2 regions of the Streptomyces erythrochromogenes genome follow, and region 1 is predicted to be linked to the other one. Evidence: riboswitches for the same ligand, from Rfam matches in the RefSeq annotation. Region 1 holds a riboswitch; the other holds the start of a gene.
What was found. A riboswitch is a leader RNA that binds a small molecule or an ion and turns the genes downstream of it on or off. The one in region 1 is predicted to bind S-adenosylmethionine.
Positions count from the first base shown of each region.

Region 2: it holds a riboswitch for S-adenosylmethionine, as region 1 does, so the genes downstream of both, thrC (threonine synthase) here and OHA91_RS27020 (aminotransferase class V-fold PLP-dependent enzyme) in region 1, are expected to answer to the same signal.

Region 1 covers NZ_CP108036.1:5,905,486-5,911,426, reverse strand. The annotation lists gene OHA91_RS27035 (rhomboid family intramembrane serine protease) at 1-68, shown strand, start outside; gene OHA91_RS27030 (Lrp/AsnC family transcriptional regulator) at 65-346, shown strand; gene OHA91_RS27025 (ferredoxin) at 763-1,344, opposite strand; gene OHA91_RS27020 (aminotransferase class V-fold PLP-dependent enzyme) at 1,371-2,756, opposite strand; SAM riboswitch class IV at 2,976-3,092, opposite strand; gene trpD (anthranilate phosphoribosyltransferase) at 3,179-4,243, opposite strand; gene qcrB (cytochrome bc1 complex cytochrome b subunit) at 4,407-5,941, opposite strand, start outside.
Region 2 covers NZ_CP108036.1:4,584,439-4,590,379, forward strand. The annotation lists gene OHA91_RS20910 (alpha,alpha-trehalose-phosphate synthase (UDP-forming)) at 1-451, opposite strand, end outside; gene OHA91_RS20915 (glucosyl-3-phosphoglycerate synthase) at 499-1,449, opposite strand; SAM riboswitch class I at 1,635-1,792, shown strand; gene thrC (threonine synthase) at 1,810-3,084, shown strand; gene OHA91_RS20925 (MoaD/ThiS family protein) at 3,120-3,398, shown strand; gene OHA91_RS20930 (cold-shock protein) at 3,784-3,990, shown strand; gene groL (chaperonin GroEL) at 4,308-5,927, shown strand.

The DNA of each region.
Region 1 (5,941 bases):
CCCGGTATCGGGGTGCGACTAGAGTGAGGCGACCAGCGACGGCCACCGAGGGAGACAGCCAGCCGTGATCACCGCGATCGTGCTCATCAAGACCAGCGTGGACCGCATCCCCGAGATCGCCGAGTCCATCGCCGCCCTCGAGAACGTCAGCGAGGTCTACTCCGTCACCGGAACGTACGACCTGATCGCGCTGGTCCGCGTGAACCGCCACGAGAACCTGGCCGACATCATCCCCGGCCGCATCAGCAAGATCCCGGGCGTCAAGGCGACGGACACGCACGTGGCGTTCCGTACGTACTCGCAGCACGACTTGGAGGCGGCGTTCGCCATCGGCCTGGACGCCTGACGCCTCCGGCGCGGTGTGCGGATCCGGCCCCTGCCCTGCGGGCGGCTCGATCCAGCGGGGCGGGGTCGGCCCGGTCGGGGAGCGGGCCCGCCGCCGGGGTGTCTCCTCGGCTCGGCGCGTGCGGGTATGTCCCGGCTGTGCAGGGTGGTCGCGCGCTCGTCCTGCGGGGACACCCCGCCACGTCCCCACTCCCCTCGGGCCCCGTGGACTTCCGGAGCGCTGGCGTGGGGTGGGGACACGCAGGAGGGTCCCGGCAGGACGAGCGCGCAACCGAACCCGCCTGGCCGCGACACCCCGCACGCGCCGAGCCGAGGAGACCCTCGTGCGGGGCACCGCCCCACCCCCGACACCGCCAAGCCGCGCAGCGACCCCGCACGGGCCGGCCCGAACCGCACACCGCCGAGCCCCCCGCAGGGTCAGAGCTTCGGCAGGGGCTCGCCCGCGGCGGGTGGGCGGCGTTCGGCCAGCCAGAAGAGGTAGCCGCGGAGGTAGTCCGCGAGGCCGTCGTCGATGTACGCCACGTACGCCCGCGCACCGCCCGCCGCCTCGCGTTCGTCCTCGTCCTTCGACACGGACCACGTCCGGTCCAGCGCCACGGCCCACTCCCGGACGCGCCCCCGGTCCCGCCACCACTCCCGCACCAGCTCCGGCGTCCACCGCTCGTCCCCGTCGCACTGGAAGCCCTCCATCGGGTCCTGCCAGGCCGCGGCCATGACCCGGTGCGTCTCCTCGGGGGTGCGCGGCTGGCGGTAGACGAACTCCAGCCCGTACTCGTCGTCGTACAGGATGTGGTCCGGAGCCACGCCCCGGCCCACCCAGCAGCTGTCGGTCATCGCCCCGTAGAACGGCCCCGGTACGTTCCGCCAGTTGCGCTCCTGCCACACGTCGGGGCAGGCGTCCCACGAGTGGTTGTACGCGGGCACCCACTCGGAGAGCCCGGGCAGCGGCTCCCCCTCCACGCACGCCCACACCGTCGGTATCGGATCCCAGTAGCTCATGATCCGTACGATGCCAGTCCGCACTGTCAGACCGCGGGGACGCAGCGGCCCTCCTCCGTGCGGTACTGCCACTTCGCGCCGTCCGCGACGAGCTCCTTCACCGCCCGGACGAAGCGCTCCACGTGCTCGTCCGGGGTGCCCGCGCCGAAGCTGACGCGGATCGCGTTCAGGGAGCGCTCGCCCGGGGCGGCCTCGGGGGCCCCGCACTCGCCCTGGGCCTGCGGCTCGCTGCCCAGCAGGGTCCGCACCAGCGGGTGGGCGCAGAACAGGCCGTCCCGTACGCCGATCCCGTACTCGGCGGACAGCGCGGCGGCGAAGTGGGAGCTGTTCCAGCCGTCCACGACGAAGGAGATGACGCCGACCCGCGGGGCGTCCTCCCCGAAGAGGGACAGGACCCGGACGGCCGGGACCTCGGCGAGGCCCTCGCGGACCCGGGTCACCAACTGCTGCTCGCGCGCCACCAGGTTGTCGAAGCCGGCCTCGGTCAGGGCCCGGCAGGCGGAGGCGATGGAGTAGACGCCGATGACGTTCGGGGAGCCGGCCTCGTGGCGGGCCGCCGTGGTGTGCCACTCGACGTCCACGCCGCCGTCCTCGCGGCGGGAGACCTTGCGGGAGGCACCGCCGCCGGCCAGGTACGGCTCGCCCTCCTGGAGCCAGTCGGCGCGGCCGGCGAGGACGCCCGAACCGAAGGGCGCGTAGAGCTTGTGGCCGGAGAAGGCGACCCAGTCGACGTCGAGGTCCCGCACCGAGACGGGGTGGTGCGGGGCCAGCTGGGCGGCGTCCAGCACGATCCGCGCGCCGTGGGCGTGCGCAGCGGCGGCGAGTTCCTTCACCGGCCACAGCTCGCCGGTGACGTTGGACGCGCCGGTGACGCACACGAGCGCCGGGCCGTAGGGCTCGCGGTCGGCGAGCGCCCGCTCCAGGGTGGCGACGGCCTCGGCCGGGGTGCGCGGCGCGTTGAGGTAGGTGACCTGCGCGTTCGTCCACGGCAGGAGCGAGGCGTGGTGCTCGGTCTCGAAGACGAAGACCTGGCAGTCGGCCGGGAGCACCGCGGCGAGCAGGTTCAGGGAGTCGGTGGTGGAGCGGGTGAAGACGACCTGGTCGCCGGGGCGGCAGTCGAGGAACCCGGCGACCGTGACGCGGCTCTGCTCGAAGAGGTCGGTGGACAGCTGCGAGAGGTATCCGGCGCCGCGGTGGACGCTGCCGTAGTACGGGGCGTAGGCGGCCACGTCGTCCCAGACCCGCTGGAGGGCGGGGGCGCTGGCGGCGTAGTCGAGGGCCGCGTAGGTGACCTCGCCGCCGGTGACGAGCGGGACGGTGACGTCGCGGCCGAGGACGGCGAGCGGCTCGGCACAGGCGGGGTCGTGGGCGGTGGCGGCGGTGGCGACGGCGGCGTTCAGGGATGCGGACATGGCGGTATCTCCCGGCAGGCAGGGCTGAATGGCTTCGGTGTGCCCGTACGCGGGTACGGCCGTGCGGCCGTCCGGGGTACGGGAGTGGCCTCGGACGGGACGTCGCGGTACGCGGAAGTGACCCTGGTCCGAGGGTGAAGAAGGGGCGTCAGTCGCCCTATCGCATTCGCTTGCTCACGGAAAACGCTCCTCGAGAGACCAGGACCCCTGGTGTCGAGGGATCCGCGCTTGCCGTAGGCCTTGCTGCCTACGACCTGGTCATCACCCGGGGCACCCCGCCACGGAAGGAGGGTTGCCGGACAGCAAGCCGGGGCCTAAACGCTGTCACTCGTGACCTGCTGAGCATCCTGCCACAAGATCCCCCGAGCACAAGACCCCGGTCCGAATGGCGGACCAGGGTCTGGCTCGAAACGTGTGTCGGGTCAGGCGTTGCTGGCCGTCACCCAGCGCTCCAGTGCGGCCCTGGCGGCACCGGAGTCGATCGACTCGGCCGCGCGGGTGATGCCGGCGGCGATCTGCTCCTCCAGGCTGCCCGTGCCCGGGTCGAGGGCCACCAGGGCGGCCGCCGAGTTCAGCAGCACGGCGTCGCGTACCGGTCCGGTCTCGCCGGCCAGCAGGCGGCGGGCCACGTCGGCGTTGTACGAGGGGTCGCCGCCGGCCAGGGCGGAGACGTCGACCAGGGGGATGCCGACGTCGCGCGGGTCGAAGGTCTGCTCGGCGACCTTCCCGTCCCGGACCCACCAGACCCGGGAGGTCGCCGTGGTGGTCAGTTCGTCCAGGCCGTCGTCGCCGCGGAAGACCAGCGCTGACGAGCCGCGCTCGGCGAGCACGCCCGCCACGATGGGGGCCATCCGGGGGTCCGCCACGCCGGTGGCCTGGGAGCGGACGCGGGCCGGGTTGGTCAGCGGGCCGAGGATGTTGAAGGTGGTCCGGATGCCCAGTTCGCGGCGGGCCCCGGCGACGTGCCGCAGGGCCGGATGGAACTTCACCGCGAAGCAGAAGGTGATGCCGGCCTCCTCGGCGACCTCGACGACCCGCGCGGTGCTCAGGTCGAGGTTGACTCCGAGCTTCTCCAGGACGTCCGAGGAGCCGCTCGCGGAGGACGCGGCCCGGTTGCCGTGCTTGACGACCTTGGCGCCGGTTCCGGCCACGACGACCGCCGACATCGTGGAGATGTTCACCGTCTTGGCCCCGTCGCCGCCGGTGCCGACGATGTCGACGGTGCGGCCGGGCACCTCGATGAGGTTGGCGTGCCCGTACATGGCCCGTACCAGGCCGTTGATCTCCGCGACCGTCTCCCCCTTGGCGCGCAGGGCGACCACGAAGCCGGCGATCTGGGCGTCGGTGGCCTCCCCCCGCATGATCCGGTCCATGGCCCAGGCGGTGTCGTCGGCGCGCAGGTCCTGGCCGGTCAGCAGGGCGTCGAGGACGCCCGGCCAGCCACGGGCCGCCACGCTGTCGCCGCCTGCCGGGGTCGCAACGTTCATGGTCAGCTCCTGCTGCTGTAGGGGTTCCCCGTCGAATGGGTCGGAGATCAGCCTATCCAGCCCCGGTTACGGCAAAGAGCCCCGTCCGGACACTGGACGGGGCTCTCGCCGTGGCGACACCAGGACTGACCGAAATCAGTCCCTCATGCGGTGGTGCAGGGGATCAGTGGTGGCCGTGGCCGGACTGGATCTCCTTGTACTCCTCCACCGTGGGCTTCGGGATCTGGTTGCCCTCGGCGTAGAAGCCCTTGCTGAGCTTCGCGCGCAGCTTCTCGGTGGCCTTCACCTTGCGCTCGACACCGTTCTCGTCGACCGTCGGGCCGATCTCGATCGGCTTGTACTGCTCGTGCGCGGTGAGGGTGTGCAGCTTGCCCTGCGGGAGCGGCTCGTGGACCTCGACGAACTCACCGTGCGGCAGACGCTTGATGATGCCGGTCTCGCGACCGTGCAGCACCTTGTCGTGGTCCCGGCGCTGGAGGCCGAGGCAGATCCGCTTGGTGACGATGAAGGCGAGGACCGGGACGACGAAGAAGCCGATCCGGACGAACCACGTGATCGAGTTGATCGACAGGTGGAAGTACTGGGCGAACATGTCGTTGCCGCCGCCGATGAGGAGCACGATGTACTCCGCGATCCAGGCGACACCGAAGGCCGTACGGGTCGGGACGTTGCGCGGGCGGTCCAGGATGTGGTGCTCGCGCTTGTCGCCGGTGACCCAGGACTCGATGAACGGCCAGACGGCGATCGCACCGAGCACCAGCGGGAAGAGCAGCAGCGGGATGAACACGCCCAGGACGAGCGTGTGGCCCCACAGGTTGATCTCCCAGCCGGGCATGGCACGGATCAGGCCTTCCGGCATACCCATGTACCAGTCGGGCTGCGCACCGGTGGACACGTGGTCCGGGCGGTACGGACCGAGGGCCCAGATCGGGTTGATCGAGGCGACGCCGGCGACGACCGCGATGACACCGAAGACCAGGAAGAAGAAGCCTCCGGCCTTGGCCATGTAGACCGGCAGCAGCGGCATGCCGACGACGTTGTTGTTCGTCTTGCCGGGGCCCGCGTACTGGGTGTGCTTGTGGTAGAAGACCAGGATCAGGTGGGCCACGAGGAGGCCCATCATGATGCCGGGCAGCAGCAGGATGTGAACCGAGTAGAAGCGCGCGACGAAGTCGCCGCCCGGGAACTCCCCGCCGAACAGGAACATCGACAGGTACGTGCCGACGACCGGGACGGACAGGATGGCGCCCTGCATGAAGCGGACACCGGTACCCGAGAGCAGGTCGTCCGGCAGCGAGTAACCGGTGAAGCCGGTGAACATGCCGAGGACCAGCAGCAGGAAGCCGAAGATCCAGTTGACCTCGCGCGGCTTGCGGAACGCGCCGGTGAAGAAGACGCGCATCATGTGCACGATCATCGCCGCGACGAAGATCAGCGCCGCCCAGTGGTGGATCTGGCGGATCAGCAGGCCGCCGCGGACGTCGAAGCTGATGTCGAGCGTCGAGGCGAAGGCCTCGGACATCAGCACGCCCTGCATCGGGACGTAGCTGCCGTGGTACTCCACCTCGTTCATGCTCGGGTGGAAGAACAGCGTCAGGTACACACCCGTGAGGATGATGATGATGAAGCTGTAGAGGCAGATCTCACCCAGCATGAAGGACCAGTGGTCCGGGAAGATCTTGCGCATGTTGGCCTTGG
Region 2 (5,941 bases), 1.3 Mb from region 1:
CCAGTGCCAGGTGGTAGTCCTGCACCAGCACGCGGGCCCCCTGCGCCGCCTCCTCGGCGAGGGCGCGCGTGAAGGCCTCGTTGTACGCGACGTACGAGGCCCAGCGGCGCCGGAACGCCGCGTCGAAGACCGGTTCGCGCGGCACGTCGTAGAGGTGGTGGTGGGTGAACCACAGCACCGAGTTCGCGATGCCGTTGTACGCGTCGTCGTACATCGTGGGATCGATGTCCAGCATCCGGACGCCCGGCTCGGAGACGTCCTGCCGGACCGCCTCCCGGTCCGCGTCCGACAGCGCCGCGCAGATCCACAGTGCCCCCGGCTGCTCCGCGAGGGCCGCCGAGAGTCCGGAGACGAGACCGCCCCCGCCGCGCCGGGCACTGAGCGTGCCGTCGTCGGAGAGGGCGTAGGAGAGCGGGCCGCGGTTCGCCGCGACGAGTACCTGAGAAGCCATGCGCCGAACCTAGCCCGGCCCGCGCTCGCTCAAACGTATGGACACGGTCATGCCACGTGGCGCCGGCCGTACTCCTTCACGCCTAGCATCGGCGGCCGCTCCTCGGTGTCCACGGCGTACGTGCGCGGCACGAAGCCCTCCGGGCCCCGCTCGAACTGCGTCAGCTCCGGCCGTACGAGGTGCCCGCGCGAGAGCCGTACCTGGGCCGTGCGGTAGATCGCCGCGGCCATCCGGCCCAGCGCCTGACCGTCCTGATGGCGGTGGAGGCGTACGCCCACGTCCACCTGGGCGAGCGCGTCCAGGCCGACCGTGTGCAGTGCGTCGACCAGCAGGCCCAGCTCGACGCCGTAGCCGACGGGGAACGGCAGCCGCTCCAGCAGGGAGCGCCGTACGGCGTACTCGCCGCCCAGCGGCTGGACGAAGCCGGCCAGCTGCGGCCAGTGGAGGTTCAGCAGCGGGCGGGCGACCAGCTCGGTGACCCGTCCGCCCTGGCCGGGGGCGTCTCCCAGCGGCCGGTCGTACATGGCCTTGACGAACTGCACGCCGGGGTCGGTCAGCAGCGGGCCCACGATCCCGGAGACGAAGGAGGCCGAGAAGTCCCGCAGGTCGGCGTCGACGAAGCAGACGATGTCGCCGGTGGTGGCCAGCAGCGAGCGCCACAGCACCTCGCCCTTGCCGGGCAGCGCCGGGACCCTCGGCAGGATCTCGTCGCGGTGCACCACGCGGGCGCCGGCCTTCGCCGCCACCTCGGCGGTCCGGTCGGCCGAACCCGAGTCGATCACGACCAGCTCGTCCACGAGCGGGACCGGCAGTCCCTCGATCAGCTCACGCCGGACGACCTCGACGATCGCGCCGACCGTCGCCTCCTCGTCCAGCGCGGGCAGCACCACGCTGACCGTGGTCCCGGCCGCCCGTTTGAGGTCGAGCAGCTGGTCGAGCGGTCGGTCGGCGGCGGACCAGGAGCGGTCGGCCAGCCATCGCTCCACCTCTTCCAGCACCCTCAGCACTCCCTGCTCGTCGGCGTTATCGGCCGTTATGTGATCCATCTCGCGGTTCGGACGGCTGTCTCAACCGCCCGCCCCTTCGGTTACAGTCTTGAACAACGCGAAGGACCACCGCATGCCGGGGTCCCCCGCGTACAAACGCACCGGCGCGCCACAGAGCGCGTGTGCCGGTGCCATACCGCTCATCCAGAGGGGCAGAGGGACACGGCCCGTTGAAGCCCCGGCAACCCTCCAGTCGGTTCTCGCGATCGCGCAGCAGCGCTCGTCAGCGAGGTCCCCGGCTAGGGAAGGTGCCAATTCCGTCTCATGGCGAAATGCGCCATGGGGAAGATGAGGAGAAAGGGCCTCGCCATCATGGCTGCACAGACTGTCGCCACCTCTGTCGATCTCGGACCTGCCACGGGCCTTTCCTGTCGCGAGTGCGGTACCCGCTTCGAACTCGGTCCCATCTTCGCGTGCGCCGAGTGCTTCGGACCCCTGGAAGTCGCCTACGAGCTCCCCACCGGTGACCCCGAGGCCCTGCGCGCCGCGATCGAGGCCGGCCCGAACAACATCTGGCGTTACGCGCCGCTGCTGCCCGTCCCCGCGGACGTGGCCTCCAAGCCGAGCCTGAACCCCGGCTTCACCAAGCTCGTCGACGCGGCCAACCTGGCCAAGGAGCTGGGCGTCACCGGCAAGCTGTACGTCAAGGACGACTCCGGCAACCCGACGCACTCCTTCAAGGACCGCGTCGTGGCCATCGCCGTCGAGGCCGCCCGCGCCTTCGGCTTCACCACCCTGTCCTGCTCCTCCACCGGCAACCTGGCCGGCGCCGTCGGCGCCGCGGCCGCCCGGGCCGGCTTCCGCTCCTGCGTGTTCATCCCGCACGACCTGGAGCAGGGCAAGGTCGTCATGGCCGGTGTGTACGGCGGCGAGCTGGTCGGCATCGAGGGCAACTACGACGACGTCAACCGCTTCTGCTCCGAGCTCATCGGCGACCCGCTGGGCGAGGGCTGGGGCTTCGTCAACGTCAACCTCCGCCCGTACTACGGCGAGGGCTCCAAGACCCTGGCGTACGAGATCTGCGAGCAGCTCGGCTGGCAGCTGCCCGACCAGATCGTCATCCCGATCGCGTCCGGCTCGCAGCTGACGAAGATCGACAAGGGTCTGCAGGAGCTCATCAAGCTCGGCCTCGTCGAGGACAAGCCGTACAAGATCTTCGGCGCCCAGGCCGAGGGCTGCTCCCCGGTGTCGACCGCCTTCAAGGCCGGTCACGACGTGGTCCGTCCGCAGAAGCCGAACACCATCGCCAAGTCCCTCGCGATCGGCAACCCGGCGGACGGCCCGTACGTCCTGGACATCGCGCGCCGCACCGGCGGCTTCGTCGAGGACGTGACCGACGAGCAGGTCGTCGAGGCCATCAAGATCCTCGCGCAGACCGAGGGCATCTTCGCCGAGACCGCGGGCGGCGTGACCGTCGGCGTGACGAAGAAGCTCATCGAGAACGGGCAGCTCGACCCGGCGCTGACCACCGTCGTCCTCAACACCGGTGACGGCCTCAAGACCCTGGAGGCGGTGGCCGCGGACAGCGGGCAGACCGCCACCATCCGCCCCAGCCTGGACGCGTTCCGCGCCGCCGGCCTGGCCTGACCACATCTCCTCACTCCCGGAAAGGCAGTAGCGCCATGAGCGTCAACGTCCGCATCCCCACCATCCTGCGCACCTACACCGGCGGTCAGGCCGAAGTCCCGGCCGAGGGCGCGACCCTCGCCGAGGTCATCGAGTCCCTGGAGAAGAACCACCCGGGCATCGCCGCGCGCGTCCTGGACGACCAGGGCAAGCTCCGCCGGTTCGTGAACGTCTACGTCAACGACGACGACGTGCGCTTCGAGGGCGGGCTGGCGGCGGTGACGCCGGACGGCGCCGGCGTCTCGATCATCCCGGCCGTCGCGGGCGGCTGCTGACCCTCCCGGTAAACCGAAATTACCCCCTCCGCTAAAAGCGGAGGGGGTAATTCTGCTTGATTGGGCACGGTAGAGTTGGGGAAGTCCCCTCCGCTGGACTTGCCCGCTGCATATGAACGGGTCGCGTGAGGGTCGACATCGGGTCAATGTGCAGGTGCGGTATGGGGCTTTGGCGAAATTTGCCAGGCCCGAGTTGCCCTGGAATATGCCAAATTTTCACTCTATTTCAATGTTTCTCGGTGTCCAGAATTCTCGTCGGATTGACCTGTTGCAGACAGCACTCGCGCAGATACATTCAGCCTCGGTCGACGCGTTCCGACGCAAGTTCTGACCCGGGAACGCGAAGTGCGTTCCCGCGCAAGGGCCAGTAATAGGGGAGTTAGGCATGGCTCAGGGCACCGTCAAGTGGTTCAACGCGGAGAAGGGCTACGGCTTCATCGCGGTCGACGGTGGTGCGGATGTGTTCGTCCACTACAGCGCCATCCAGATGGACGGGTACCGCACCCTTGAAGAGGGTCAGCGGGTCGAGTTCGAGATCTCGCAGGGCCAGAAGGGTCCGCAGGCGGACATGGTCAAGCTCGCGCTCGGCTAGTCCTGGAGCATCGACCACAGACGCTCGGTCTTCCGTCGAAGACCCGGAAGACCTACGAGGGGCCCACATCCCGGACACGGGATGTGGGCCCCTCGCGTGTCACCTGGGCCTTCGTCGAAGCCGCTTGCACTCCAGGGGGTCGAGTGCTAATCATTGGCGTTAGCACTCTCCGAGTGAGAGTGCTACTGAAACGAGGACCGGGTCGGTGAGGCCCGCAGGGTCCGGTGGGAAGGAACCGCCGGGCACGCAGGCCGTCCGTCGCGGGCGCGGGCGCGGTCCTGGGAGCAATCCACCGCTGTCCGGGAGGACCACTTCAGATGGCCAAGATCATTGCGTTCGACGAGGAGGCCCGCCGCGGCCTCGAGCGTGGGATGAACCAGCTCGCCGACGCCGTCAAGGTCACCCTTGGCCCCAAGGGTCGCAACGTCGTCCTTGAGAAGAAGTGGGGCGCCCCCACGATCACCAACGATGGTGTCTCCATCGCCAAGGAGATCGAGCTCGAGGACCCGTACGAGAAGATCGGCGCCGAGCTGGTCAAGGAAGTCGCCAAGAAGACGGACGACGTCGCCGGCGACGGTACGACCACGGCCACCGTCCTGGCCCAGGCGCTCGTCCGCGAGGGCCTGCGCAACGTGGCCGCCGGTGCCAACCCGATGGCCCTCAAGCGTGGTATCGAGAAGGCCGTCGAGGCCGTCTCCGCCGCCCTGCTCGCCCAGGCCAAGGACGTCGAGACCAAGGAGCAGATCGCTTCGACGGCCTCCATCTCCGCCGCCGACACCCAGATCGGCGAGCTCATCGCCGAGGCCATGGACAAGGTCGGCAAGGAAGGCGTCATCACCGTCGAGGAGTCCCAGACCTTCGGTCTGGAGCTGGAGCTCACCGAGGGTATGCGCTTCGACAAGGGCTACATCTCGGCGTACTTCGCCACCGACATGGAGCGCATGGAGTCGTCCCTCGACGACCCGTACATCCTGATCGTCAACTCCAAGATCGGCTCGGTCAAGGACCTGCTGCCGCTCCTGGAGAAGGTCATGCAGTCCGGCAAGCCGCTGCTGATCATCGCCGAGGACGTCGAGGGCGAGGCCCTGTCGACCCTGGTCGTCAACAAGATCCGCGGCACCTTCAAGTCCGTCGCCGTCAAGGCCCCGGGCTTCGGCGACCGCCGCAAGGCCATGCTCGGTGACATCGCCATCCTCACGGGCGGCACGGTCATCTCCGAGGAGGTCGGCCTCAAGCTGGAGAACGCCGGTCTCGACCTGCTCGGCCGCGCCCGCAAGGTCGTCATCACCAAGGACGAGACCACCATCGTCGACGGTGCCGGTGACAGCGACCAGGTCGCCGGTCGCGTGAACCAGATCCGCGCCGAGATCGAGAACTCCGACTCGGACTACGACCGCGAGAAGCTCCAGGAGCGCCTCGCGAAGCTGGCCGGCGGCGTGGCCGTCATCAAGGCCGGTGCCGCGACCGAGGTCGAGCTCAAGGAGCGCAAGCACCGCATCGAGGACGCCGTCCGCAACGCGAAGGCGGCCGTCGAGGAGGGCATCGTCGCCGGTGGCGGCGTGGCCCTGCTGCAGGCCTCCGCGGTCTTCGAGAAGCTGGAGCTCGAGGGTGACGAGGCGACCGGCGCCAACGCCGTGAAGCTCGCCCTGGAGGCCCCGCTCAAGCAGATCGCCGTCAACGGTGGTCTCGAGGGTGGCGTCGTCGTCGAGAAGGTGCGCAACCTTCCGATCGGCCACGGCCTGAACGCCGCGACCGGCGAGTACGTCGACATGATCGCCGAGGGCATCATCGACCCGGCGAAGGTCACGCGCTCCGCGCTGCAGAACGCCGCGTCGATCGCCGCGCTGTTCCTGACCACCGAGGCCGTCATCGCCGACAAGCCGGAGAAGGCTGCGGCCGCTCCGGGCGGCATGCCGGGCGGTGACATGGACTTCTGATCGACCTGTTGGTT